DNA from 3 places in the Chitinophaga varians genome. Region 2 is predicted to be linked to each of the others. Evidence: riboswitches for the same ligand, from Rfam matches in the RefSeq annotation. Region 2 holds a riboswitch; each other region holds the start of a gene.
What was found. Region 2 has a riboswitch for cobalamin ahead of HGH92_RS00310 (TonB-dependent receptor). Riboswitches for the same ligand answer to the same signal wherever they lie in the genome.
Positions count from the first base shown of each region.

Region 1 (9,823 bases), 900 kb from region 2:
CCCTGAGCTGTAGTACCCTGATCACTTCCAGGACAGAAAACACACAAGGACTTTCCACAGCAATCACATCGCCCGGGCTACAAACAGCAGACAAAGCGATGTACAGTGCCTGTAGGGCACCGTCCGTAATCAACAGTTCATCGGGGTTTAAAATGGTTTGATGGACAGCTGCTTTTTTAATGATGTTTTCCTTTAATGCCGGCGATCCGTTTGAAGGGTAATAACGTAACAACGAAGCGCCTTGTTCCCTGATCACCTGCTGCATGGTACGGAGCAATAATTTCTGTGGTATCAACAGATCACCGGGAGCCGCCACATTAAATTCTGAGAACTGCCGTCCTTCCTTCAGAGAGGTAGTGAGGCCAAGATGATGCTTAAAGATGGCGTCCCTCACCACTGGCCTGTGTCTGGCCTTCACCTGCTGGTCTGACAAGTCAGGTCTGTTGCTGACATAGTAACCCGATTTAGGCACGCTCTCCACCAGTCCACAGGCCACCAGGTATTCATAGCCCTGCTGTATCGTGCTGATGCTTGTCTGGTACTGCTCTTTCAGATCGCGGACAGAAGGTAGTTTATGCCCGGGCTTGAAAATTCCCTCGCGTATGTTTTTTTCGATGACGTTGGTAAAGGCTTCGAATTTATACACCTTCATATCTGTACTGGTAATTTATACACAATCTGTATCTGTACCGTAAAAGTAAGCGATTTAAATTTGACGGAAAGAACGTCGAATGCCCGAACACTATAATATTGACACCCCCGATGATTTACGGCGCCTGCCCGTTACCTCCCTGCAACACCTTTGCGGGGAGATAAGGTCTTTCCTGATAGATCACGTTGCCTCGAACGGAGGTCATTTCAGTTCCAGTCTCGGTGTAGTGGAGCTGACAGTAGCGCTGCATTATGTATTCAACACTCCGGAAGACAAACTGGTCTGGGATGTTGGCCATCAGGCATATCCGCATAAACTGCTGACCGGAAGAAAAAGCCGATTTCATTCCAACAGGCTGCTGGAGGGCATCAGCGGTTTCCCTAGCAGGGACGAGAGCATATACGACGCCTTCGGCACCGGTCATTCTTCCACTTCCATTTCAGCTATACTGGGCATGGCCTGTGCCGCCAAATACCGGGGCGATCACACCCGTCAACACATCGCCGTGATCGGTGACGGCGCGATGACAGCAGGCATGGCCTTTGAAGCCCTGAACAACGCAGGTTATGAACAGCCTAATATGCTGGTGATACTGAACGATAACAATATGTCGATCGACGCCAATACCGGCGCGCTACAAAACTATCTCACCGAGCTGACCACCGGCAAACATTACAATGCGTTAAAGTCGCACATCAGGAAGTTGTTAACACATCCCGGGCAGCCAGCCAACTGGCCCGTGGAAGTGGCCAGGAAACTTCAGAAAGCCGTAAAAGGAGGGCTCCTGCGCTACAGTAATCTCTTCGAAGCGCTGAACATCCGGTATTTCGGTCCGGTTGACGGGCATGACCTGCCGAAGCTGGTCCATGTACTGGAGAAACTGAAGCCCATCCCGGGGCCGAAATTATTGCATTGCGTCACCACCAAAGGCCAGGGCTTTGCACCGGCCATGACCGACCATGCCAAATGGCATGCGCCCAAAAAATTCGACAGGGCCACCGGCGCCACATTAGATGCAGACACCACCACCACTTTTCAGCAGGTATTCGGCGATACGTTAATAACACTGGCCAACAGCAATCCGAAAATTATAGCAATAACACCCGCGATGTTATCCGGAAGCGCGCTCACCAATATGAAAAAACAAATGCCGGAACGCGTATTTGACGTAGGCATCACCGAACAGCATGCCGTAACTTTTGCTGCCGGTCTGGCCGCCGATGGCTTGCTCCCCTACTGCACCATCTACTCCACTTTCTTACAACGCGCCTATGACCAGGTGATCCACGACGTGGCCCTGCAGAAGCTGAATGTCGTCTTCTGTATTGACCGGGCCGGTGTGACAGGTCAGGATGGGCCAACGCACCACGGCGCATTTGACATCGCTTTTTTAAGATGTGTGCCCGGTATCATCGGTGCCTCCCCGATGGACGCGGAAGACTTCAGGGACCTGCTCTTCACCGCCCAGGCCGGTGAAAGCCACGGGCCGTTTGCGGTCCGTTACCCTAAAGGGACGACAGCGCCCCTGCCTCCAACTGCCGGTTTCAGAAAGCTGGCCATAGGCAAAGGACGTAAAATACGTTCCGGCAGGGATATCGCCATTCTTTCCCTTGGCCCCGTGGGACAATACGTGACAGCAGCCTGCAAGGAGCTGGAAGCATATCATTTAGACGTAGCACATTATGATCTTCGCTTCTTTAAGCCACTGGACGAGACATTACTACATGAAGTGTTCAGCAGGTTTTCAACGGTGATCACCGTAGAAGATGGTTGTATACAGGGAGGTGCAGGAAGTGCAGTGATGGAGTTTATGGTGGAGCAGGGTTATCACGTTACATTAAAGCGATTGGGACTGCCGGACACATTTGCCACACAAGGCACGCAGCAGCAGCTGCATGAATTGTACGGGTATGATAAAAAAGGGATTGTTCAGGCGGTGAGAGAAGTGGCGGGAAGGGTAAAGAAGCCGGAAGCTGATTTTCAAATTCATTAAAAAAGTCAAAGTCAGCGTAAACGCTGGCTTTTTGTTATAAGACATACATAATACGATCAGTTGTTCTCAAAATACTTTCCCCAAATCGGATCATCCCAAAACCGCATATCATCAAGGTTATATTTGTATTTATATTCACCATTTACCTCTTTAAGTGTAGCGAACTCAGTAAAATACGTGTCCTTAATAAGTTCTGAAGCCGCTTCCCCATCATAGAAATTTATTATACTGAACGGGTCCATCCACTTTAATTTGAATCCATCTTCTTGCCGTACCCCCAGATAACAAAATGCATCATAGTACCAATCATAATTCTTATCAGGCTTAAGCTGTCTGTTGACTGGATTTTTCGTAAGAACAAACAATATTACCTTTTGATAGTCTTTACTATACAGTATAGTATCAATTTGTAGTGCTGTCGAATCATAATATTCGGCACTGTGAAAGGACTGTTCATGTCTGGTTATCAATTCCCTCATCTGATGCGTTAACACGCCTTTATGCTTTGCGTAACCATCTGCGTCGAGCTTTATGGTATTTTGATACGCTTTAGGGGTGCGTAATTTCCTTTCTGTGCAAGAAAGTACTATTAAGCTAAATACAAAAAAGACAATTGCTTTATGTTTCATCATATATTTAATATTTCCCATCTCCTTCCAACGTCCAAATCACCGCTAAAAATTGTCCATATCACCCTCCGCCAAGTTTCACGCAAAAAACTACTTTTGAAAAAAACATTTCCTATGGCGAACATCTTACACCGTGTGGGCGTTAAAACGGCTTCGCCCGATAACGTTTACCGCACACTTACAACAAGGGACGGACTTGCCGGCTGGTGGACCACCGACACCAAAGGAGAAGGTGACCAGGTGGGCAATATCATCGAATTCCGGTTTGGCAATGATGGATTCGATATAAAAGTCAAAAAACTACAAGCCCCCACACAAGTGGAATGGGAAGTACTGGATGGCCCGCAGGAATGGATCGGCACCACCATCAGTTTTGAACTGAAACAGGAAGGCGATTACATCATCCTGCTGTTTAAGCATCTGAACTGGAAAGAGCCGGTAGAGTTCATGCACCATTGCAGCACGAAGTGGGCCATATTCCTGATGAGCCTGAAATCACTGGTAGAAACAGGGAAAGGCGCCCCCTTTCCTGTTGATGTCAAAGTTGACAACTGGAACTAAAAATAAATGCTTATTCATCGCTTTCATCTTTGGGTGCAGGAAGATTGATAACGGGCAACTTCTCTCCCCTCGCTTTCGCGACCCGGTAATGTGACCAGTTTTCAATTTCCTGCTCTCCATAGATGATCATTCTCACAGCAACATCTTTGGTGTCCATATCTCCGACATACATTTTCTGATGATCGGGCACGGCTTCGTAACTGCTCTTCAGCTGCTCCTTATTTTCGAGTGTTGGATTGTCCAGGTATTGCTGATACGCCGTTCTGCAAACTTCGATGGAAGAAGGCTCTCCCTTTAACTCCCTGATAATGTCCCGGACTTCCAGTAATTTCTCCCGGATATCGGTGGCATACTGCTCCTTTTGGACTGTAAAGCTTCCAAGGCCATGTATGTTGACTTTAGCATGTACCGGAACTTCCGACAAAATTATTCCTTTGGTTATTAATTCCTCGAATTCTTCCAGGGTGGTGTATACCGTTTTTTCCAGACGGGACAGATGAATGGTAAGGTCGGGGAAAATGATCACTTTAACCAGGTGGTATTCCTCGCTCACTTTATAAAACAGGTGTATGCTTTCCCCGCCTATTTTTTCAGGAAAAAAATCATTGGCCGTTCTTTTTTGTTCTTTGTAAACAGTTCCGTTTGCGCTCTCTCCTATCTTAATACCATTAACAACTTTTTGCCTGTATTGGTAGATATTTTCCAGTGTTGGGTTGAGTATCCTGATCAGCTGCAACACATAGTCAATAAAACTTTCCGCATCAAACAACCAGGAACCATTGGTGATGGTCCAGCTGCCCAGTCCATGAATAGAGATAGCTTCATTGTCCGGGATATTCAACACTACCCAACCTCTTCTGACATCTTCCTTAAAATGTGCGAGATCTTCAAAGTTCCAGCAGTCTACTCTGCCATCTGCATAAACATCAATATCAACAAAAAAATAACTGCCATTACGGATAACCGCGGGAATGGAAAAGCCTTCGATCAGTTGTTTTCTGTATACGTTTGTGGTTGGGTTAATCATCTTTCTTTTCTTTTTTGAAGAAACTGGTATTCAGCTGGCTAAAGTATTCTTTTTTAGTCGTTCACACAAACGGCACCTCTTTCTTTTTCAATAATTTATTGTACTTTCGCGCCGCAATTGGTTTTTAACATAGGTTTCACGATGTTAAAATTAATAGGGAATCAGGTGTAAATCCTGAGCAGACCCGCTACTGTAAGTTCTGCAACAACACCCGGACATCTACTCGCCACTGTTTTTAGTGAATAAAAACGGGAAGGCCGTCCGAAGTGAGAACAAGCCAGGAGACCTGCCAATGCAGATAATTTTTAAAGCTTCGAGGATAGGGCTTTGAATGCAACTTGCACTGAAATTATTTCGGCGTCTTATTGTTTTCGCATGTCATCTGATAGGCTATCAAACCAGTCATTTAGTACTAGCATTTTATGAAAAAAAGCGTTTTCGCATTTGGGGCGTTCGTCGCCGTCGCATTGGTATCCTGTTCAAAAAAAGATTCTACTGAGCCTATGCCGGTTGGGACCGGAGAAGTAGCCATCATCAATGTGCTTTCTCAAAACGGTGTAGCACAGGAAGACACCCTGGTGTTTAAAGCAAAGGCGCCACAGGGCAGCACCTTCAACTGGACCGTCAACGGCAAGGGCACCACCGCTACCGACTCCATTTTTAAATTTGTATCAACGGACATGGGTGAACATATTATCGCTGTCACCGCTTCCACCAATAATAAAAAGGTCTCCTCCCAGACAAGTGTTACCGTATATGGAAAATACAAATACGGCACCTTTATTTTAAATGAGGGCAACATGACCACGGAGAACGGATCACTGATATTCATCAGTCCCAAAGGCGTAATAACGGACAGTGCTTACTTTAAGGCCAATGGCACCCAACTGGGAAACGTGGCACAAGACCTCTTCATCAGCAACAACAAAATATACATCATTTCCCAAAACGGTAAAAAGAACGCGGTAGGCGACGCTTTTAGCAACGACGGCCTGCTCGTTGTGGCCAATGCGGAAACGCTTAAAAAGGTAGCCGCCTACAACGATGAACTGGCCGCATTAAGCTGGCCTACGCATGTGGCAGTGTTAAACGAGGAAAATGTCATCATCCGTGATAACAATGGCTTATACAGATTTAATCCGATCACCAAAGCCCTCACCTTTATCAAAGGCTCCCGGTCTGCCGCCAAGCTGACCCTGGCCGTTTCCAACAATAAAATATTTGCCGCCGCCGGCTCTAAAGTATATGTCGTGGAACCGAATAAGGACACGCTCACCTATGCTTTGGATATGAAAGGGTCTGTAAGCGGTGTGGTAAGAGCCAGTGACGGTAATATCTGGGTATCCACCACCGGATCACCTGCTAAAATTTCCAAAATCAATTTCAGGGACTACTCCCTGATAAAAGCCAATGATATCATCACAGGCAGCGTGAGCGCAGGTTTTGGGGCTACGCCGGGCATCACGGCTAAGGGGGACACGCTTTATTTCAGCGGCGCCGGTACCAAAATATACCGCCACGTTTTCAGCATGGGCGCAACTGAATTTATGGCAGATGCAAAGACAGTCGTTCAGAATGCCAACATCGTATACAACAATATCGCTGTACATCCGGTCACAGGAGAAGTATACCTGAACACCATGAAGGCTTATGGCAGAGACTACCTGACTAATAATATCAGCGTGTTCAACTTTAACAATAAAGATATTTTAAGCGCTAACTATAAAGACCACACGAAATTTCCTGCTGGTATATTCTTCACCGAATCCTTTAACTAAATACACCGGATACTGAAAGAGGAGGTTGTCTTAATATTAAGACGACCTCTTTTTATTATACAAATACTTGATATCTTTATAAGGTATCTTACCCTCTGAATATAGGATACCCGACAATTATGAAAACAACAACGAAAGTTCCGCTACAGGTGATCCTTTGTATCACCCTGTTTTTTGTTGTATTGACAAGCTGCAACCATCAAAACGGACACGACAAAACGCCCGGCAATGATAGCACCGGGCTGCTGTTGTCCGAAAACAGCATGCAGGCGGACCTGTCGGTCTTATTCACGGCTTTCAAAGATATCCATCCGGCTTATGGCCTGTATACCCCGGCAGACAGCGTGGCCAAACTGTATCACAGTATTGCCGGCACCCTTCGGCAGCCGGTGTCTGAAGACGAATTTATTACCAGAATCTCCCCTTTGGTCAGTGCTTTAAAATGCGGGCATACCCAGATCAAACATTCAGCTAACTACAAGCCATACACCGGAGATAAAACATTCCATCTGCCATTCAAGGTTTTAGTGCAAGACGACAAAGCCTGGGTTACCTATCACCAGGTAGAGGCACTCCATACCGGCGATGAGCTGTTGTCCGTGAACGATGTACCTGTGGCGGACATCATTCGCCACGGCAGTGATTTATATGCTATGGATGGCAACAACCATACTTTTAAGGAACTGTTTTTAAGCGAATACGATGGGTTTGAAGATGCCTGTAATAAATGCTACCGGTGGGCGCCTCCCTACCGTATCCGTATTCGTACGAAAGATGGTAGTGAGAAAGCCGTAACAGTTGATACGGTTTCTTCCAAAATACCACAGGCAGAACCGGTGAAAGAAATTGACAGTTACAATGGGTGGGCGGTATCCGGGGCAACTGAATACCTGCCATTGCGCTATTTACCTGGCGCCTCCCTGGCCTGTTTTGAAGTCCATACTTATCAATATGAAGACACCGCCATCTATCAGAAAGCTTTCCGTGAGATACATGAAAAAGGTATCAACAACCTGATAATTGATCTGAGACACAATACCGGAGGGGATATAAGGGTGGCCGCTAAATTACTGACCTATCTCGCAGATGCACCTTTCCAAATGGTGGGAGATGTCTGGTCCAGAGTGCCTGACCCAACGAAAACAGCATTCGAACGTTACTTCAACCCTGAAATATCCAATAGTTTCACTCAAAGCTTTAAGCCGCGGGACATAAAAACAGACGGGCATTACCTTGTCGGGTTTCGGCCTGTATTTGGCGACTTGATGGGCAGCACCCGTCTTGCGCCAACTGATCATTATACGGGCAACCTGTTTGTACTGACAGACGGCGCCACGTTTTCATCCGGCGCTCATACAGCGGCGGCGATTAAACAATACTGCCGCAAAGCCGTATTCATTGGCCGCGAGACAGGAGGCGGATCAGAGGGCTGCAGCGGTGGCACCATCCAACACCTGACACTACCGAATACCGGCATACAAGTCGATTTTCCACTACTAAGACTCGTGTCTGTGCTAAAACACCCGGTGAAAGGACAGGGAATATTACCAGACAAGATAATACACCTTACACCGGCAGATGTTGTTACGCATAATGACCCTGACATAAAAGCGGCAATAGGCCTGATATCCCTTTAGACGCCATTCCATTGAACGGTTAGACAGAAAGAATCAGTTTTATCAAAACATATAAATGGCAATATCCCCCGGACTTACATTAACAGTTTTGATGTTAGTGCCTACATTTACCAGCGTTCCATTCTTACGTACCTGTTTTACGCCGGGACCACAGCGTATCGTTAAATCCATTGGTTGTCTAAAATCCCGGTTAACAATCACCAGATAGTTGGTCTTACCATTCTTTAATACAGACACTACGGCTCCCGTTCCTTTTGTAGCAAGCTGTTTAATAGGCGCAGGCAATGATTTCAACGGCACGGTTCCTTGGGGAATTGAGGCTCCTGTATGTGCCACTGATACTACTTTGGCACCAAGAAAAACACCTGATAAGTCTTTTATTTCCCGGTTAACGGCTTGCATATTGTAATAAACATCACTTCGCTTCAAGTCTCTTGTAATTGGACCATTGCGAAAATTCATACCCTCTTCATAGGGCGTACAGTAAGTAAAATACTGAATACCCTGTGCCCCATATGCCAAATTACTGAAGACCTGTAATCTCAATTGAGACAAGGTGGGTATCGGATAGGGTCCATGTGCTACTGTCAGTGCAAATGCCCAGAACGCCTTGCCGGCATTCCTTGCTTCAGCGGAAAAAATTTCCAGGTTCTCGTACCAAATATCGCGGACGCCAGTATCCAGAATGGGATAATGGTCAAATGACAACCACTGCACAGGCACTTCCCTGATAAATGCTCTCACATATTCCCGATAGCTGTCGATACCCAACTGCTGCTTCGTTGCATAATTGGGCAATAAATTCACGTAGGCAAAGTGCTTTGGATCAATACTACGTACTTTCCTCACCAATTCGGCGACCATCGGGAAATCCCTCGTGGAAGGTTCATCAAAAATATAATATCCTGCGAGCCCCGGATGATTCATGAATCTTCTTACCGTAGCCTCGGTAGCACTTTGAAGCTCAGCACACCGAACCATCAATTTCACATCCGTTTTCGCGGCAGCATCTAATGCTTTTTCAGCACTCTCCAAACTTCGATAATACATGTAAGTATAATTGGCCCCAGATGCCCTTAATTCCTGATAACGTTCCACTGAGGTTTCATCAGGGGGTATCCCATACCAGGCAACAATGGGTATTTGTGCCGACCTGCTCAATCTGCTTTGGGCAACTGCTATATTAAGGCATCCAAATATTGCACAGACAATCAAAACGAAAAATTGCTTCATTGATTATATTTTTTAAAGATAATATGTAGCACTACAAACTACAGGCCATAAGTATGCTTACTCCTGATCATCAATCATTTACTTTAAAAATGGGAAATAATCCCAAAAACATAACTATGAATCGGTATACAAGATCTGTTATCTACTACACCGATCGCCACATGACTTTATCAATACATCAATTGGTCCAAAAATGTTTTGACAATCACAACAAATCGATCCGGTTGGTCCATATGCAGGCTATGACCGGCGTTTTCCAACTGTGCCACCTGTAGCCCGGAGTTAACGCGCTGCAATGCTTCTGCAACAGTAG
Region 1 covers NZ_JABAIA010000001.1:974,153-983,975, forward strand. Annotated here, with positions in the region: gene HGH92_RS03950 (PLP-dependent aminotransferase family protein) at 1-652, opposite strand, end outside; gene dxs (1-deoxy-D-xylulose-5-phosphate synthase) at 732-2,645, shown strand; gene HGH92_RS03960 (hypothetical protein) at 2,702-3,277, opposite strand; gene HGH92_RS03965 (SRPBCC family protein) at 3,389-3,835, shown strand; gene HGH92_RS03970 (hypothetical protein) at 3,846-4,862, opposite strand; cobalamin riboswitch at 4,964-5,171, shown strand; gene HGH92_RS03975 (DUF5074 domain-containing protein) at 5,366-6,640, shown strand; gene HGH92_RS03980 (S41 family peptidase) at 6,760-8,277, shown strand; gene HGH92_RS03985 (hypothetical protein) at 8,320-9,510, opposite strand; gene HGH92_RS03990 (alpha/beta fold hydrolase) at 9,681-9,823, opposite strand, start outside.
Region 1: another riboswitch for cobalamin. It lies ahead of HGH92_RS03975 (DUF5074 domain-containing protein); the one in region 2 lies ahead of HGH92_RS00310 (TonB-dependent receptor).

Region 2 (9,823 bases):
TTGTCTTTCCAGCGGATATAAGTGGTATCAGTGAGATAAGCGTAGTCCTTATTAGGGGTCTTCGTTTTATTCTCATCCGGTTTGAAATAAGTGATGCTATAGTTGTGGATGGTTTTAGGGCTCTTGTATTCAGAACCGGCGATTTCATACCAGGGATCATCCGGCAAACCGTTGCCATTGGCATCATAAGCCACTTCGATGATACCCGCTTCAGACCAGTTGGCAAAAGCATTGCCCAGCACGGTAAAACTGAAAGAGTCCGGAACATTCACAATAGTATGGTCAAATCCCATTACCACATAACCGCCGAAGCCACCAAGGTGGATCATGGTACCGTTCTTCAGCGACTCTTCTGCCTTAGCCGTCATCTTCGCCTGGTCGTCACCGGCCTCCCATTTCGGCAGGTCATGCACAAACTGGCCGGGCGCCGGGAAGTAGTCGAACACACGGGCAACTCCATTCACATACTTGCCGGCAGTCACCTTAACGGGAACGTTTACACTTTGTTCACCAACGCTGTTTTTGGCAACGAAAGTGAGGGTGTAATCGCCTTCTTTGGGGAAGGCATACACCAGCTCTTTTGTGGTAGCGATCGTGTCATTGCCCAGTTTCCACAGGAAGGAAGTGGAGGCGCTTTCATTCTTTACGGTGGCGGATACACGCACCAGTTTCATGTTGGCGGTCGTTACGCCGCCCGGCGGAACGTTGACAGACACGTCCGGCTTCGTGGAAGGCGTATCGTCAGATTTGGAACAGCTTCCGGCCAGGAGTACCGCCAGTAGGGTGACAGGTAAAAGTTTGTATTTCATAATGGTTGAGTTTTATAGTTTTATAGTTTTTTAGGAAGGAAGACAAAGTGTGCAGGGATATCACCGGTAATCACTGACCATCGCTTTTTACCTGTTTTATCGAAACAATACAATGTGCCGGGAGACACATAATCACGGGCATCAGTTACATAAATATCCCGGGTTTCAGGATCTACCATGATGCCATAAGGCATTTTGATGTTCTTCTCTGTGCCGTCAGTAATAAAATTGCCCGGCAGCAATGTTTCCGTTTTCACATTCACCATGGCATAGTTGATTTTCCAGGAAGCGGTATTATAGCTGTACTCGGAGCCATACAGGTAAGCGGTATCCCCCGCGATGCAAAGATTGCTGGCCGCAATGGCGATACGCTTTTTTACCTCGTCGGTTTTGGTGTCCACCACATACAGCGCAGAGGGCCGGTTATAGTAGTCTCCTCTGCTGGTCACATACAAATCACCATCGCTGTCAGCTTTCAGCCGGTGCAGGTTAATATCCACATGGATTTTTTTAATCTCTTTAAATGTGGCCAGATCTATCACGGATATGGTGCTGTCATAGTCCGGCGGACGGTAGCCACCGGAATTGGCCACATACAGCTTGTTGCCTATCACGGCCATTTCCTCAGGCTGGTAGCCGACTTCCACCTTGCGGGTAATTTCCAGGGTGGCGGTATCCACTTCGGCCACAATACCCAGCGGCGAACGCGGGTCTATTACTACGGGGCCTGCATATGAACTGATATAGGCTTTCCCGTTAGCAAACGCCATGTAACGGCAGTTAAGCAGGTCTACCTGCTTTATACGCTTTGCAGTAGCAGCTTCCAGCACCTCTACCTTGTTGGACACGTTGATGACAGCGTACAACTTACTGCCGTATATTTTGATATCGTTGCCTACATCGCCCAGTTCTTTCACCACGTTAGGGTTCACAGTGGCGTAGATGTTTTTATTGTACGTTCCCGTCGTGAAGTCGTAGAAATCGAGGGTACATTTGTTGCTGCCCATGTTTCCTTCGTTGAGAAGATAAAACCCTTTGTAGGTGGCGTGCGTTACCGGTGTGTCCACAGGTGTTACTACCGGAGGCACGATATAGTCGCCGTTACGGCAACCGGCCATGGCCAGCATGGTCATTACTACAACTATTCTGATAAAACGTAGTTGTTTAATCATCTTTTAAATATTTACAGAGAGAATAAATTTGTAGTTTCTTCCCGGCATCGGGTAGTTGATCACCACGTCATAGTATTGGTTCATCAGGTTATTCACCTGTGCGGTAAGCCGGAAGCGGGTTTTATTGACAGTACGTGTATACGCCAGCGCGAGGTCGCTGGTATACCAGGGCAGCGTGTAGTTGGCCGGTATATTGGCTTTCGCATTGTACCGTTCGCCGGTGTAGATAAAGCTGTAGTTCAGGTCCCAGGCCTTGTACAGGCCGCCTATGATCAGCGAACCGCTGTGCCGGGGAACGTAGGCTATCTGATCTCCGTAGAACGAGTCTGACTTATCAGTATAATCACGCGCTTCCTGGAAGGTATAAGTGGCCCTGGTAGTCACTTGCAGGTCATGCAGCAACTGCCATGCTGCTTTTGCCTTAACGTCCACGCCTTTGATCTTCACAAAGCCGAGGTTCATCATGGTCCAGCGGAACTGGCTGGAGCCGGGCACCGCCACGATTTTGTCGGTCACTTCATTGTAGTAGGCGTCCGCTTCTATGCCCAGTTCCTGCAATATGCTTCCGTGGAAGGACTGGTTCCAGGTAAGGCCTGTATTGTATTGTGTGGTGAATTCCGGTTTCAGGTTGGAGTTGCCTATTTCCGTGTAATAGAGATCATTAAATGTGGGCATTCTGAAAATGCGCTTGTAGAAGCTCCTCCAGGTGACGGGTATTTTCGCTACCGGCTGCCACGATACAAAAACCGCCGGTGTCAGCTCCTGCCGGAAAGGCGAGGCTGCATTGCGTTTTACCTGTTCGTTCATGTTGGTGTTCAGCAGACTGGCCTGCGCGCTGAAACGCTGGAAGTTAACGGACGTGGCCAATGCCACCAGGGTGGTGAAGCGCTGCGGATAGGAGAAGCCTTTCAGGTCCGCGTCCAGTTTGTTCCATTGAAAATCCCCTGACAGTCCTACGTTCCACCAGTTGGTCACGGCAAACTGATTGGCGACCGACAGGTATACTTCCTGCTGATAGTAGCGGTTCTCCGCAAAGTAGGCAGTATCCGGGGCCAGGTAATGCGTATAGTCGTAGGCGTATTTACCGTTGAACATCAGGCTGTACCTGGGCGAGATGTCTTTGCGCCAGGATGACTGTGCAAAGAAGTTCCGGTCCCATTGGCGGTCCACATGTACAAACAGGTTGTTGGCCATATAGCCGGGCAGGCCGCGTTCTGAATCGTAAAAGTAGATTTTGGAGTTCCATTCACCGCCGTTCATGACGCCGTGCAGGCTGCCTTCGAGGCGGAAAGCGTTGATATCGCCGTTTTTACGGATGGCCGTGGTATCATATCCCGCGGCAGGGTTTTGTTTGTCGGTTTTCCGGTAGCGGAATTTATACTGGCCGTTGGCGTTGGTCCACTCACCGCTGAAAGTGGCCGATACGCGGCTGCTGATTTTCTCCTGCCATAGCACGGAAGGGTTGACGAGGCCAAAGGAGCCGGTCTTAAACGTTCCTCTCAGGTGTCTTCTTTCGCCTTCTTCGAAACGGGGCTTAAGGGTGGTGAGATAGATGGACCCTGAGGAGCCATAGTCTTTTGCCGGTTGGAAGATGCTGCTTTTCTGTCCGTTGTAGAGCGCTATTTCCTCCATGTTGTCCAGGGAGAATTTGCCCAGGTCCACCACGCCGTTTTGTGCGTTGCCCAGTTCGATGCCGTCATAGAACACGCCGGTGTGGTTGGTGCCCATGCTGCGTATGTCCACTGTTTTCAGGCCGCCGATGCCACCGTAGTCTTTTATCTGGATACCCGAAAAAAAGCGCAGCGCATCCGCGACAGACTGGGAGTTCAGTCTTTGCAGCTCCGCCCCTTTCAGTTGTTGCCCGGGGGCGATTTCTTTACCGCCCCTGGGGGCAATGACAGATATTTCCCGCAGGTCTTTGGTCCGGGTGCTGTCAGTTTGCTGTTGCGCCATCAGGGACACAACAGGGCATCCTGCGAGCACCATGTACAAGGTGGTCCTCAGTAATGGGATACGCATGTTAATTCACCGTTTTGATAATTCATCCAACGGCCTTCGTAACAGGAAATAAAATCAAGGTGGATAACAGCAGGGTATCAGTCCTGCATCATGACTCATTTCCAAGCCTCATTCCACGAAGGCTTAAAAAAACTGATGCATGGCAGGTATTCTGACTTATCTCTGCTCCGGGCGGCCTTCCCATTGAATGTTCAACAGTGGCCGGATGGTTGCCCGGGCGTTTATGGAGACTTACAGCAGCGGGACTGTCCCGGATTTACACCGGTGTTCCCTTTTAATTACCCCACACCGCAATGGAGGGGGGTAAACCATTGCGGTGCGAAGGTAGTGCTTTAATTTATTTCTTCAAAAAGTTGTCAGGAGCTTATGGTCGATCGCGCATTTAATGAGCATAGCGGTATTGCGGGCCTTCAGTTTGCCCAGCAGGTTGCGGCGATGGCTGTCTACCGTATCGCTGCTGATAAACAGTTTTTCCGCTATTTCATGGTTCGTATGCCCGTTGGCGATGAGCCACAGCACTTCTTTTTCCCTTTTGGTGATATGTAGTTCCCGGGTACGGGCAGCGCCGGCAGTGGTTTCCAGTTCGGCGGCCAGTACGGCGGAGAGGTAGGTATGACCGCTATAGACATCGTGAATGGCTTTTAGCAGCTCCTCTTTATCGGCATTTTTCATCAGGCAGCCGCTCGCGCCGCTGTCCATCATATCCTGGATGCCGCGGCCGTCTTTATGATAGCTCAGTCCGAGCACCATCGTATCAGGATGGTTCTTTTTGATCAGGTGGCATAATTCCGCCCCGGCAATGTCGGGCAGCATGGTGTCGAGTAATACCACGTCTGTCTGGTGGTGCAGCAGGAAATTGAGGCAAGACTCCCCTGTTCTTGTTTCCCCTGTCAGTTCTATATCCTTTTCATAACTGAGTAAAGCGCGAAGTCCCTCTAATATCAATGGATGATCATCCACAAAATATAATCTGATCATGGTTTTTCATATTTGCTGTAACGTTGGCATGCTTAGGCATGGCATCTCCCGGGAGAACCGTTCTGTTTAGATTTCATTTACTACCCGTAATATATAAAAAAAAGAAAAAGAAAGCTATCATGAAAAGTTTACGGGATCAGCAGGCTGTTATTCCATCCGGGTGTTATGTCCGGCTGGAGAAAGCCTAATACAGACAATCCCACGCCGGCAATACCTTCGAGTACGTTGTAACTGTTATGGTAATCGGGATGATGATAAAACTTATACCCGGCAGGCCCATCCTTCCAGGTGTTCATACTGAGTGTTGTTTGCAACCACTTTTCAGCGGCTTTTTCCAGGACGGGATCTCCGGTGGCGATAGCGGCCTGTTGCAGTATATGTGCAATGCCCGCGCTGCCGTGACAGATGCAGGCATCATGCACGGCGCCGTTCCGGGTATCCCGATGCCGGGCGATATCATGCAGGATGGTCAGCGCAGCTTCGTTGTAATCTGCCCGTTGCAGGCGTTTTCCGGCCCCCAATAGAGCAACAGCAATGCCGAGGTCACCATAACACCACCCAAGGCGGCTGTGTTTATCGCCCACCGCTTCACCGGAGGCATCTGCCAATACCGGGTAGAGTGATTCCCCTCCCCCACCATGGCTTTTTTTGTGGGACATCAGCCAGCTGATGCTTCCTTCCATCAAACGGCGCACTTTCTCACGGGCAATGCCTTTTTCGTATAGCCGTCCGAGTATAGCGATAATAGCGGGCACTCCATGGGCGAGGCCCAGGTTGTACAGATCGCGGTGCTGGTACTGTTCACTCTGTGAAGAGAAAACGTCTTTCCAGGTGATGCCTGTCGGGAACCGGTGCGCCGATTGCTCGAGATAATCCACCAGGCGTTCCAGCACCGGCGTGGCCACCGCAGCCGGCCGCTCCAGAAAATACAATGCCGTACCCACGCCTTCGTGTAGAAAATCGTTTTTGCCAGCGGACAAAGATTCTTCCATAAAAGCAGCTACCATCAGGTCTATTTCCCCGAAAGCATCCTCCACCTCATCGTCTTCTATATATCCCATCTGTGCCAGATGCTGAATACACCAGGCCACACCGGCCACGCCACCACAGAAAGATCCGTTCAGCGGCAGTTCCGATAAAGCCTCTATACTTTTTTGTACAACAAACAAAGCCTTTTCCAGATGCTCATCGCGGGAGGTATGCTGATAATAATAGGCATAAAATAAAGCACAGCCGGTATATCCTCCCAAAAGCCCGGCATTGTTGTCGTTGGCAGTAAAGTCATCCAGTTCCCTGCTGATATTTTCCAGCACGGCAGTCATGTCGTCTTTGTAATCCATGTAATCCATCGTTCCTGAGATATAATGTTCCCGGGCCTATAGCTCCGGGCTGAGAATGTTGTGAACAGCGATTGTATGCATACCCTAAAACATAATAGCCCCGGGCTTTAACCCGGGGCAACTGTAATCCGTGAATTCCGTTTAATACAAGCAGGAGTCTACACTGCAGATCGGCGCACCGGTGCTTATGCACTTGCGGGAGCCAGCCAGGTTTTCTGCACCGGCAGTCTGCACGTTTTTGCTAAGGTCAGATACCCTGATCTTGCCTAAGCTGAGTTTTTTTTCAGTTTGCTTTTTCATTAGTATCGTTTTTAAATACAAATGTTTTTGTTTAGAACCGGCAGGAATCAACACTGCATACAGGCGCACCCTGGCTCAGACAGGAGAGCGGGTGGGAAACGCAGGCAGCAGAGCGGTTATCGGCTTCGTTGGTCTGCATGTTCCGGCTCAGGTCAGATACTTTGATCTTACCCAGGCTAAGCTTTTTTTCAGCTTGTTTTTTCATCTGCTATCTATTTAGTGATTAACAACTTTTAGTTGACGGAGGAGTACATTTGGCCATCAGGCTGCATCCTGTGTAAGTAGGCGCTTTGATATCGTTATTACCCGCTTGGGAAGCATTCAGTTTTGCTACTTTAATCTTGTTGAGCGCCAGCTTTTTTTCAAATGTTTTTCTCATAAAACAATTTTTATAGGTTTAAATAAAAGAAGAGTGATTGATAAACAGATAACGGATTTTGGACAGAGTCTCTACTTTGAGGGTGATTAAATCAGGTTTTCTACGGATTACAGGATACTGATAAATGTAAGCAGAAACCATGAAACCATAGCTCACGGAAAAACGTGATTTTTAAAATTTTATTTGTTTAAACATGAAATTTACCGGTTTTACGGGATAGCCTTACGTACCTGTTTCTGTTACCTTCAGTGGCCTAAGCGCGTACCGAAAACCATGATCAAGGCTGAAAATTTTTACGTTGTCAGAACACCGCTGTTACCGGTAGACACCACCAGCAATCTGGCCCACCCACATCTGGCCCAACATATCCGGCAACTACTGCAAATACCTTTTTTCCGCGAAGCTATCTACATCGCCTCACCGGAGCTGTTCCAGGAACTGGAGAAATGGGAACAGGGACACGAGGATGATAAATTATTATATGCGCTCTATCGTTACTTCCTGCGCATGAGCAGCCGCTGCACACCCTATGGGCTGTTTGCCGGCTGCGCTACAGGTGCAGTAAGCGAACAATCTGGCATACGGCTTCATCATTACCGGCAACATATTAAACAAAGCCGGCTCGACATGAACTATGTGGCAGAACTGGTCAAAGCCTTTACCGCCATCCCCGAAGTCAGGGAACAGCTTCTCTTCTATCCCAACAACTCTTTATATAAATCAGGTAGCCGTTACCGTTATGCGGCCTACCAGCTCACCAATAAATTCCGTCACTATTTCCTGACTGCTGTTAATGCCAGCGACTACCTCGACGCAGTACTGCACAGGGCCGCCCAGGGCGCTACGCTGAAGGATATACGCAACAGCCTCGTTGATGAAGCAGCCGGTATCACCGAAGCGGACGCCGACGATTTTACGGAAGAGCTGCTGCAAAGCCAGCTGCTGGTCAGTGAACTGGAACCAACCGTCACCGGCGAACAGTTTTTCAAACGTTTCCTCGAACGGGCAGCCACCTTGCAACATACCGGCGACTGGCCTGCCGTGCTCCATCAGATACAATCACTGTTGCAAGACCAGCAAAGCAGCATCGATGCATACCGCCACGTACATTCGCTGGTAAAATCGCTGGTGCCCGATACCAGCGTCAAAGACCTCATTCAGACCGACCTCTTTGTCGCAACAGTGCAAAACACGCTCAGTCAACGCGTCATCGACGATATCACGGCCCAGGTGGAACAACTGCGCAAACTGATACGCCACCGGCCCCATACCGACCTGGAAAATTTCTGCCAGGCTTTCAGCCGGCGGTATGAGGAACAGGAAATACCGCTCAGCCTCGCCCTCGACCCCGAAGCGGGCATCGGCTACGGCCACCACCTCGGGCATCATACAGACCATACGCCGCTGGCCGATGACATCGCTGTGGCAGCAGCCAGTACACCGGCCACAAGGCCCGTAAACAAGCTGCAACAGTTTCAGCAACAACAACTCTATCAGTGCCTGCGAAACAACAGCACCGAAATACTGCTCACCGATGCAGACCTTGACGCTATACAGGAAAAAGAGCCATCCCCGATGCCTTACAGCATGTACCTGATGGGCAGCCTGCTGGGCGCCAGCGCCGCAGCTATAGATGCCGGCGATTACCTCTTTGAGATGAACGGATGCGCCGGCCCTTCCGCCGCCAATCTGCTGGGACGTTTCTGTCATGGTGATGAACACCTCGCCACACAGCTAAAAGCCTGCCTCGACCGCGAAGCGGCACAGGAACCGGATAAAATTTTTGCGGAAGTGGTACATCTGCCGGAAGCCCGCACCGGCAATATTTTAATGCGCCCTCAGCTGCGCGATTATGAAATCGTATATCTCGCCAACTCACAGGTGGCCGAAGACCATCAGCTGCCGTTGTCAGACCTGATGATCAGCGTGCAACAAGGCCGCGTGGTGCTGCGCTCCCGCAAACTGAACAAGATCATCGTGCCCCGCATGAGCACCGCCCATAACTACCGCAACGGCCTGCCGGTGTATAAATTCCTCTGTGAACTGCCACTACAGGACTTTTCCGGCAATATCGGCTGGGACTGGCAACTGCCGGGGGGTGAGACTTTCCTTCCACGCGTGCGCTATCGTAACATCCTCCTCAGCAAATGCACCTGGACGCTGGATAAAAAAGACTTTCCCGATCTCGACAGCAGCAAGTCGTCCCTCGCTATTTTCCATCCTTTCAAAACACGGTGGCAACTACCCTCCCATGTGGTGATCGTGGAAGGTGACAATGAACTGCTGATAGACACTGCCCAGGAAGCCGCACTGCAGCTGCTTTTACGACAGCTGCGCAAAAGCGGCACCCTTACCATCCAGGAATTTCTCGGCACATCCGAAAACTGCTGGATAGAAGGTCCCGATGGCCGGCATACCAACCAGTTTATCATCCCTGTGCATGACGCTGCCGCTATTCCAAAAGATACAACGGCAACGGACACACGTCCGGTGGCTGCATCCTCCCCGCAGCGGCAGTTTATGCCGGGCAGCGAATGGCTGTACCTGAAAGTATACTGCGGCACCCGCACCGCGGAAGATTTCCTGAAAGAAGCGCTGCATCCGCTGGCGCAACAACTCACGGACGCATCGCTCATCGATAAATGGTTCTTTATCCGTTACACTGATCCGGACCATCACCTGCGTATCCGGTTTCACCACGGCACACGGCCTGACTTCTGGAAGACAGTACTGGAGCGGTTCTACGCCGCCGTACAGGATTTTTCCGGCAAAGCACTGGTATACCGCATACAAACGGACACGTATGAACGGGAAATGGAACGCTAC
Region 2 covers NZ_JABAIA010000001.1:75,236-85,058, forward strand. Annotated here, with positions in the region: gene HGH92_RS00300 (PKD domain-containing protein) at 1-809, opposite strand, end outside; gene HGH92_RS00305 (YncE family protein) at 830-1,981, opposite strand; gene HGH92_RS00310 (TonB-dependent receptor) at 1,985-4,000, opposite strand; cobalamin riboswitch at 4,124-4,328, opposite strand; gene HGH92_RS00315 (response regulator) at 4,346-4,978, opposite strand; gene HGH92_RS00320 (lanthionine synthetase C family protein) at 5,107-6,327, opposite strand; gene HGH92_RS00325 (hypothetical protein) at 6,460-6,618, opposite strand; gene HGH92_RS00330 (hypothetical protein) at 6,650-6,823, opposite strand; gene HGH92_RS00335 (class I lanthipeptide) at 6,842-6,997, opposite strand; gene HGH92_RS00340 (lantibiotic dehydratase) at 7,271-9,823, shown strand, end outside.

Region 3 (9,823 bases), on a different contig from region 2:
GGAGTTATGATGGAAAAAGTCAATCCCGCCCACGAAACGGTTTCTCAGGCTGCCGATGTTAAAGTCGCCGTTGAAGTTGTGTTGTATTTCTATCACGTTATCGTGGCTGTTGTTGGTAAACTGGTCGTTACGGGAGATGTAACCGTTGCCTGTGGCGTTGGGGTCGTTCTTCACTTCTGCGTCTGTGAGCAGGTAAAAATAGGGCGAAGGCCCGTCAGAATAGCTGCTGGTAGACGTAACATTTGTTTGCATGCTCCATTGTGAAGAGAGGCGGTAAGTCATCTGTCCGAATAAATTGGTGTTGCGGGATGTCTGGTACAGGTCATTCATCGCATAGGCGCGTTTGTAGTCGATGTTCAGCTCGTCGGCCCGGTTGGTGCCCAGTTTGGCGATGGGTTGTCCGGAAGAAAAAAAGAACGCACTGAGGCCGGTGTTCTGGCCGGCCATATATTCGGCGTCGAAGTTGAAGGAGAGGCGGTCATTCACACGGTAACTAAGGCTGGGGGCTATGGCCACGTTTCTGCTGAAGCCGTAGTCCTGGAAGGAGCCTTCGTAGTTATAGGCGGCGTTTACGCGCATCAGCACGTCCCGGTTTTTATCGAGGGGTGTGTTGATATCGGCGCTGAAGCGGTTGAAGCCGAAGCTGCCTGCCGCAAAGCCCACTTCGCCGCCAAAATGATCATACGGCTTTTTAGTGACGCGGTTGATCAATCCGCCGTAGCTGGTCAGCGTGCTGCCAAACAGGGTGGCCGAAGGCCCTTTGATGACTTCAATCCTTTCCAGGTTGGAGGCGTCAATGCGGGAGGTAACGTTGCCGGCTATACCGTTGCGCAGCTGGCTCTGTACTACAAAACCACGCATGCTGTAATAGCCGCCGCCATCGCCGCCGCGGCCGGTGGCGTCCCACATCTTGGTAACGCCGGTGGCGTTTTGCATGGCATCATCTACGGAAAATACCTGTTGTTGTTGTAACAGGTCCTTCGTGATTGTGGTATATACCTGCGGGTTCTCTATATTTTTAAGCGGTATTTTAGCGACATCATAGGTGTTGCTACGGGATAGTTTATGGTGACTGCCGGTAACGACTACCTCCTGCAAAGCCTTGCTGGAGGCTTCCAGCGTAAGGGAAACAGTAGCGGTCTTGCCTTGTTCTACCGTCACCTCCCTGGTAATGGTGCTGTAACCGGCCACGGATACCAGCAGGTGATAGTTGCCGGGTGTTACGTGGCGGAATGCAAAAGAACCGTCTGTCTGGGTAGTGGTGGTGATATTGGCTTCTGCCAGCACGATCATTACTTCCGCTGCGGGGCGTGCGTCGGAAGTGAGTACTTTACCGCGTATTCCGCCTGTCTTTTCTGTTTCCGGATCATGGGCAGATGCATGCAATACAAATAATAGCAGCAATACTTGTGTGACTATCGTAGATATAATGCCATAGCGGCGTTCCATACTTTTGTAATTTTTCACAAAAATGGGAACTGCCGGCCGCCGGTTGATGTCGGATCAGGAAAAATAATTTACGCGATCAGGAAATTAATCCTGTTTCTCCCGGGTAAAGAATCCGGGAGAAACACTGTTGCATAGCTGCCTACATAAGGAACACATTGAATTTATGACCATCTGGGTCGGCAAACACGAAACCGTAGTAACCCTGTCCAAATGCTTCCGGCGGGGAGACGATGGTGCCGCCGGCCTGCCGTATTTCTTTTTCCCAGCTGTCTACCTCGTCTCTGCTACCAGCGGAAATGGTGAATATAATTTCATTCCCTGCTTTGGTGTCAATGATAGGTCCCTTCATGGCAGGTTCCAGTACATCCTTCAAAAAGAAATGGATCACAAAATTGTCATCGCCGAAGAAGAAGCTGGTCAGTTGATCTGATGCGCCATTGTGTTTAAAGCCAAGTTCTTTATAGAAGGCTGTGGTCCGGTCTAAATCCTGAACGCCGAAATTGGCCCAGATTTTTTTTGGTTTCATAACTAATGGATTTAAGGTAAATGTTTTTTGTTGAACGAGCTTCAAAGATAGCCCATCAGTTTATCCGTAAGGGTGGTGTTTTGCGACCTTTTTCGGGTTGTTTCCGACTGGTTGCATGAATGCTGAGTCCGGTGTAGCGCAAAACAAAAGGACCACTCTAAAGCGGTCCTTTGTTGTTAACTGGTAGTAAATGAAAACATAAGTTACACTGCTGCTGTTACTGTTTTGCGCAGCTCGTGCGCCGTGGCCACCATGGCAATCAGCGCTTTCCGTGTTTCGTCCCAGTGACGTGTCTTCAGGCCGCAGTCGGGGTTTACCCACAGCTGGTCTGCCGGGATAACAGCCCTGGCTTTTTCCATGAGCGCGGTCATTTCATCTACCGCAGGCACCCGCGGAGAGTGGATGTCATATACGCCGGGCCCGATCTCGTTTGGATAGCGGAAGGCGGCGAATGCGTCCAGCAGCTCCATCTGCGAACGGGAACACTCGATGGTGATCACGTCGGCATCCATATCGGCAATATGTTGAATGATATCATTGAACTCTGAATAACACATATGCGTGTGCACCTGTGTTTCATCTTTTACACCGCTGGCGGCTATACGAAACGCGCGCACGGCCCACTGGAGATACTCCTGCCAGTTTTCTTTTCTTAACGGCAGTCCTTCGCGGATGGCCGGTTCATCGATCTGTATCACCCTGATGCCGGCTTTTTCCAGGTCTGTCACCTCATCCCTGATCGCTAAGGCAATCTGCGTGCAGGTTTCACTGCGGGGCTGGTCATTACGGACAAAACTCCATTGAAGAATGGTCACCGGGCCGGTCAGCATGCCTTTCACCAGTTTGTGGGTCAGCGACTGGGCGTAGCTGGACCAGTACACGGTCATGGGTGTTTCGCGGTGTACGTCACCATAGATGATCGGTGGTTTCACACAGCGGGAGCCATAACTCTGCACCCAGCCGTTCTCTGTGAAAACGAAGCCTGACAGCTGTTCTCCGAAGTATTCCACCATATCGTTACGCTCAAATTCACCATGTACCAGCACATCGATGCCAATTTCTTCCTGCCAGCGGATAGCTTTCTCTGTCTCTGTTTTCAGCAGGGCATCGTACTGCTCCGGGGTGATTTCCTGTTTTTTGAGTGCGGCGCGCCAGGTGCGTATTTCTTTGGTCTGTGGGAAAGAGCCGATGGTGGTAGTGGGAAACAGCGGCAGTTTTAACGCGGCCCGCTGCTGTATCCTGCGTTCTGCAAAGATGTGCTGCCGGCGGGCATCGGCATCTGTTATTTTAGCGGTGCGTTGTTTTACGTTGTGGTCGTGGACCAGGGGAGATGTTTTCCTGCTTTCTATAGCCCTGATATTTGCTTCCAGCCCGGCTGTTGCGGCTGCTGCCGGTGATGCGGAGGCCAACTGCCGTAATGTTACCACTTCCTCGATTTTCTGTTTGGCGAAGGCCAGCCACTGTTTGATTTCTGGCGTCAGGGTATTTTCCTGGCTCTCCAGGCTGAGGTCACAAGGGGAGTGCAGCAGGGAACAGGAAGGGGCGATCCATATCCTGCCGGCCCCGAGCTTACTGCTGGCTTGCGATATCTGTGACAGGGAATGACGGTAGTCATTGATCCAGATATTCCTTCCGTCTACCAGTCCCAGTGACAGTTGCATCGTATCGGACAGTAACGGGGACGCAAGGATATCCCCCAGTTGGCTCGGACATCTCACCAGATCAAGGTGCAGGATGTCAACAGGCAGTTGAAGGACTGTAGGAAGATTATCACCATAACATTCAAAATAGCTTGCCAATATGATATGCAGGTCGGGGAAAGCCGCTTTTATGTTGTGATAGGCACTGCTGAACACCTGTCTTTCTTTTTCTGCCAGATTGAGGGAAAGGCAAGGCTCGTCCAGCTGGATGGTCCGTGCGCCGGCATCATACAGTTTACCGATGATCTGCAGATACACTGGCAGCAAGCGGTCTATCAGTTCAATACGGGAGAAGTGTTGTTCTTTTTCCTTGCCCAGTAACAGGTATGAAACAGGACCAAGCAATACCGGTTTGGCATTGATCTGCTGCTGCCTGGCCTCTTTAAACTCATCGATGGCTTTTTCAGAGAAGAGTGCAAATTGCTGTGCTGCCGTGAATTCCGGGACGATGTAGTGGTAGTTGGTATCAAACCATTTGGTCATCTCCATGGCAGTGATGTCGTAACCGTCCTGCTGATAACCCCTTGCCATGGCAAACATCAGGTCGGTGGCGGACAATTGCCGCTCGGTGATCAGGGGGATGTAACGCGTTGGAATAGCGCCCAGCATCAGGCTCATGTCCAGCACCTGGTCATAAAAGGAAAAGTCGTTGCATGGGACGAGGTCAATACCGGCATCCTGTTGAAGCTGCCAGTTCTTTTGGCGAATGCCTTGCCCTGTGGCTAATAATTCAGACAGTGTCTGTTTGCCTGCCCAGTAAGCTTCGCAGGATTTTTTGAGTTCACGCCGGCTGCCTATCCTCGGGTAGCCAAGATTGTGTGTGCGCATCTGAAACTTTTAAAATGATGAAATCAATTAAAAGTTCTTTGCTGAATTTCACGATGTTTCGCGGAAGGGGAATGACGGAGAAGCATAAACGATCTCCCTGCAGGGCACAGGATGCCCATAGGTACACAGAGAAAATCATCCGACATTACTTCAATCCGCGAAAGCATTGTCAAATCCGGTTAGGCAGGTCTCCTGGCTTGTAACATTTTGCCGTCCTTCCCACCTTGCGGCAGTGGACATCATTGTGGCAAAACCTTTAAGTTACTTACAGTTGCGGGACAGCTTGTGATTTACACACAATTCCCTATTAATTTACGTGAAGTAAAACCTCTCCGGCTGATAAGAAATAAAGTAAGAACTGATTGTGCCTGCGAAAGTATACAATTCGCCAGATAAAAGCCAAACGGTTTTTGTAAGGTGCTTTTTGTTGCTGGTTTTCAATGTATTAAATGGTTTTTAAAGCTGCCTCTGTCAGAAAAAAGCTGTATCTGCCGGTAACATTTTGAAACGTTGTGGTGTTATAGAATGTGATATGATTACCCATTTCTAACCCTCAAATACATTATCATGCCTTATTCCCCTTTATTAATTAAGCCATTTAAAGATGAGCTGACCGACCTGGGCGTAAAGGAAATGCTTACGCCGGCGGATGTAGACAAAGCGATGGCCCAGGATGGAACAACAATGGTGATCATCAACAGCATCTGCGGTTGTGCTGCCGGTGTAGCCCGCCCTGCTATCAGGAAAATCATGGAAGACAACAGTATTAAAAAGCCGGACCGTATAGTGACGGTCTTTGCCGGTCAGGACATGGAAGCGACTGCGCGTTTCCGTAGTTACATACCGGACATTCCTCCTTCATCACCATCTATCGCGCTGTTCAAGGACAAGGAGTTGATTTATTTCCTGCCGAAATTCAGAATTGAGAGCAGAGAGGTGAACGATGTTGCCAATGATGTGAAGAGTGTTCTGGAGGAATATCTTGCCGTATAAATGGCAGTATAAATTACAGCGTAAATAAAGGCCGGGTGTCCCCCGGCTTTTTTATGCAGATAAAGGGCGATAAAACTGTTTTGATCAGCAGCAGCAGCTATTGCATGCATTGGCGGGTACGGTCGTCTTCAATGGAGAGGAGCCTGGGGTAAGAAGTGATACCGGCGACGGCATAATGTTAGTGCATTCCGGTACATAATCCGGAAAAGCCTAAGTGGTTGCTTTTTTGGCAGTTAGCATTTTTTTACTATTTTTCGCCCCCGTAAGGGTTTGTTATATCCAATTCCCCCAATATTTAATTATTAATAACGATCAATGAGGAGAACCACCAACCGATTTAGTACATGCGTAGCAGTTATGCTGGCGGTGCAGGCCTGTAAAAGTCACCAGCCGTCACAGTTTGTAGCAGACTTTGTAAAACAATTAGACGGCAAAAGCCTGGCAGAAGCGAAAGCACAGCTGGAAGAGGAAAATGAGAAAGTAGGCGCTTTCATCAAATTCATGGGCAATTTCAAGAACGAAGATAAACCGCAGCACTTTAAGCCGGAAGACGAAAAGGAAGGCTCGCCTTTTTCTATCACCGATCCGGCCCGGATGGAAGCGGCCTATCAGCTCGCCCTCAGCGACGCAGGCTTCAACCAGAAGTATAGCAACGGCTACAGCCAGCTGGAACCGGACGGCCCTTCTATGAGGAGAAGCGCAACTGAGACACCTGTTTTTATTACGAAGGAAATATACTTCCACGACGGAAGCAAACAATCTGAGAAGCTCGACCTGAGTGAGTCTCACCGGGTAAATTCCCTGAAAACGATCGATAGCGTTCTGGCAGAGGCCACCTACAGCTATCCGGTGAAAACCGCTGTTATTCAGCTGGATGATAAACATGACAAGGGCGACTTTAAAGGTACGCCTGTGAAACTGGAGCGCATTCAGGACAACTTTGTCCGTGTTTCTCTGGAAAAGGAAGCCTATAAAGGTTACCTCGAAATAGAAGCATTTAATAAAGATGGTAAACAGCTGGACCGCACCAGCTATCTCAGAGCGCCGGAAGGCGGTGAGAACATCGCAGGCATGCTGAAAGACTACAGGAAGGTCGTGGAAGGGCTGTTGAAGAACCTGGAGAAAGGCGCCTATAAAGACATAGCCGCCCTGCAGAAAGACATCCTGGACAAGATGCCGTCTGAAACACCTTTTGACGATGTGGACAAAGGCTACGTGGACGCCTACTTCAAAGGGAACGTTGCCAGGATCAAAGTACATATCCAGGACGGCACCAAAGAAGGAAAGAAAACCCTGGTCTTGCGCAACCTGGAGCCTAACCATACCGGCTTGATGATGGTAGCAGAGGCCGGCAGCGATAAATTTGGATTTATATCCGCCGCCACAGGCAAAATAGCTATTCCGTACAACTATGAAGAGCTGCGCCAGATCACGCCCTGGTTCTTTGCCAACGGCAAAGCGCCCGCGTATCAGTATTACCGGCTGGACACAGCCGCCAAACAGCTGGTGCCCATTAAAGAACATGTGGAAACCCTGTCGGCTGACCTCGTGAAAGCCTCTCCCAACAGGATCAACGACAGGATATTTGGTGTGATGAACGCCGCCGGGCAAATGGTGCTGCCGATGGAGTTTGTGGACATCACCATTGATCCTGCCACTAAGCTGATATTCGCCAATAAATCAGAAGAAGACGGCCCGCTGGCTGGCGTTACCACTATCTACGATCAAACCGGCAAAGCTGTGGCCGGCCCGTATGTGACCTCCGGTGTGTTCACCAACGGGTTGTTGCTGGTAACTGACAAAGGGGGCAACAGCTACTTTATCAATCCACAGGGCGTTAAAGTGATTAATCTGAAAGGTTATTACAACATGCGGCCATTTAGTGAGGGTCTCGCTATGGTGACCAATGCGGATGGTAAATACGGCTTCCTGGACCCACAGGGCAAGGTGGCCATTCCGTTTGAATACAAAATGGCCACAGACTTCAACCTGGGCCTTTCGCAGGTCATCCGTACGAACAATGATGTGGAAGAAGTGGCGCTGATCAATACTTCCGGTGCTGTGGTAGTGCCGTTCGCACCTTCCTCTGACAATGATACCGACGGAGAAGGAACATCGAGGATATACACCATGCAGGGAAAAAAATTCGATGCGTGGGGCAAGCAGATGTAATAATATATTTTACCATAACAGGAAAACGGGTTACAGTTGCTGTAACCCGTTTTTTTATGAACAGGTACATGCAGCATTTGTCACGCCTTTCAGAGCCGGGATGGTCTGGCGCAACGTTCGGTAAAATAATTTTTAACTGACATATATCCGGCGCCGTTACCACCTGTATGAATATACGGCCAAAACCAGCCAAGGACGGCTGGAAATCCCCCTGGTATAGTAATTGGGCGAAAATGATATATATTTACCCGGATATTTTCGACGCTATAAGGGTGATAACAAAATATCCTTGTCTGTGGATTGTTTGTAGTAACTAATTAAACCGATATGCCTGCTACTGATTTTACGAAAGAACTTGCGGCCCTGATTAAAGCGCGCTTTCCTATCATCTATGTTGTTACCTGGGAAGAGAAGCGATTTGTTGACACCGTAAAAACAATGTTACAGGACACCGCCCTGTTTAGTAAACCCAGACCGGTATGGGAATGGACCGTCGTGGATGGTTATGTCAAAAACAACAGGCCTGAAAAAGGGGATGTGAAAACACCCATGCGGGCGTTGGAGTTTGCAGATGAACTGGAGGAAGACGGCGTGCTCATTCTGAAAGACATGTACGCACAACTGGCCAGTCCCAACTGTGAGCAGAATATTATCCGTAAGTTAAAAGACCTGGTTTGGCGCATTAAAGAAGGCGACTGGCTGAAGACGGTCATCATCACCGGTCATGATAAATTTATTCCTGATGCGCTGCAGAAAGAGATACTGATCAAAGAGTTCGCGCTCCCAACGGCAGACGAGATCCAGCAGGTATTGCTCAACCTGGTGGAGCAGAACAGACAGAACCAACGCCTGCGTTTCGACCTGAATGCCAACAATGCAGTGGCCCGCCTATGTGAGGCGGCCTGCGGACTTACCCTCAATGAAGCGGAAAATGCCTTTGCCTTGTCCATGGTGAATGACGGAATATTGGATGTGCATGATATCAGCACCATCGCGGAAGAAAAGAAGCAGATCATTCACCGCAACGGCCTTCTGGAATTCAGTATGCCCAAACTGAAGATGGGAGACATCGGCGGATTGGAGAACCTGAAGAAGTGGCTGGAAAAACGCGCTGACAGCTGGTCTGAGCAAGCCCGGAAATATAATATCCCGGCGCCCCGCGGTGTCCTGATCACCGGTTTGCCTGGCTGTGGTAAAAGTTTAACGGCAAAAACCGTCAGCACCTCCTGGAACGTGCCCCTGCTGAGACTGGACATGGGCGCAGTATTCAGCGGCCTCGTCGGCAGCAGTGAGCGTAACATGCGCACGGTCATTCAAACGGCAGAATCAATGGCGCCCTGTGTGCTGTGGATCGATGAGATAGAAAAGGCTTTTTCAGGCATAGGCTCCTCCGGTGACAGCGGTACGGCTACCCGCCTGTTCGGAACTTTCCTCACCTGGATGCAGGAGAAAGAGAAGTTTGTGTTTGTGGTGGCTACCGCCAATAATATCGATTTCCTGCCACCGGAGCTGATGCGTAAAGGCCGTTTTGATGAGATATTTTTTGTTGATCTTCCCACCAGGGCAGAAAGAAAAATCATTATAGATATCCACTTAAAAAAACGGCTGACACATCCTGAAGTACTGGGTGACCTGAAACTGGATGACAATTTCATCGATCCCCTGGTAGAAAGAACAGAAGGTTTTACGGGAGCAGAAATTGAACAGGTGGTGATCAGTGGCTTGTTTGAAGCATTCTCTGAAAACAGGGCCATCACCATGGACGATTTTATTACCGCCATCGAAAATACTGTTCCGCTGGTGGTCACCCAATCGGAGAAGATCCGAGCCATCAGGGAATGGGCGAATGTCCGGGCGGTATCCGCTACTTCTGTCAGCCATAAAATACCTAATGCCCCGGCGGTGAACAATGATCCTGAAAAGCCGGATGAAGAGGCTTCGCGAGGCGGCCGCAGCATAGAATTCTAAAATTTACAACCATGAGCGTAAGATATGATATAAGACCCCGGATCACATTGGAGGAAGCCATGCAGAGCCTGGCAGCCCATAGAAAATCAACCTTCTCTGTTCAGACAAAAATGAAGAGTGAAGCGCTGCTCAGGAATACCCTGGCGAAGTTATATAACGCCACCATCAATGATAGGGACAATGCCCT
Region 3 covers NZ_JABAIA010000002.1:1,321,816-1,331,638, forward strand. Annotated here, with positions in the region: gene HGH92_RS19945 (TonB-dependent receptor) at 1-1,449, opposite strand, end outside; gene HGH92_RS19950 (VOC family protein) at 1,589-1,975, opposite strand; gene metE (5-methyltetrahydropteroyltriglutamate--homocysteine S-methyltransferase) at 2,179-4,503, opposite strand; cobalamin riboswitch at 4,668-4,850, opposite strand; gene HGH92_RS19960 (BrxA/BrxB family bacilliredoxin) at 5,071-5,496, shown strand; gene HGH92_RS19965 (WG repeat-containing protein) at 5,812-7,668, shown strand; gene HGH92_RS19970 (AAA family ATPase) at 7,996-9,636, shown strand; gene HGH92_RS19975 (hypothetical protein) at 9,648-9,823, shown strand, end outside.
Region 3: another riboswitch for cobalamin. It lies ahead of metE (5-methyltetrahydropteroyltriglutamate--homocysteine S-methyltransferase); the one in region 2 lies ahead of HGH92_RS00310 (TonB-dependent receptor).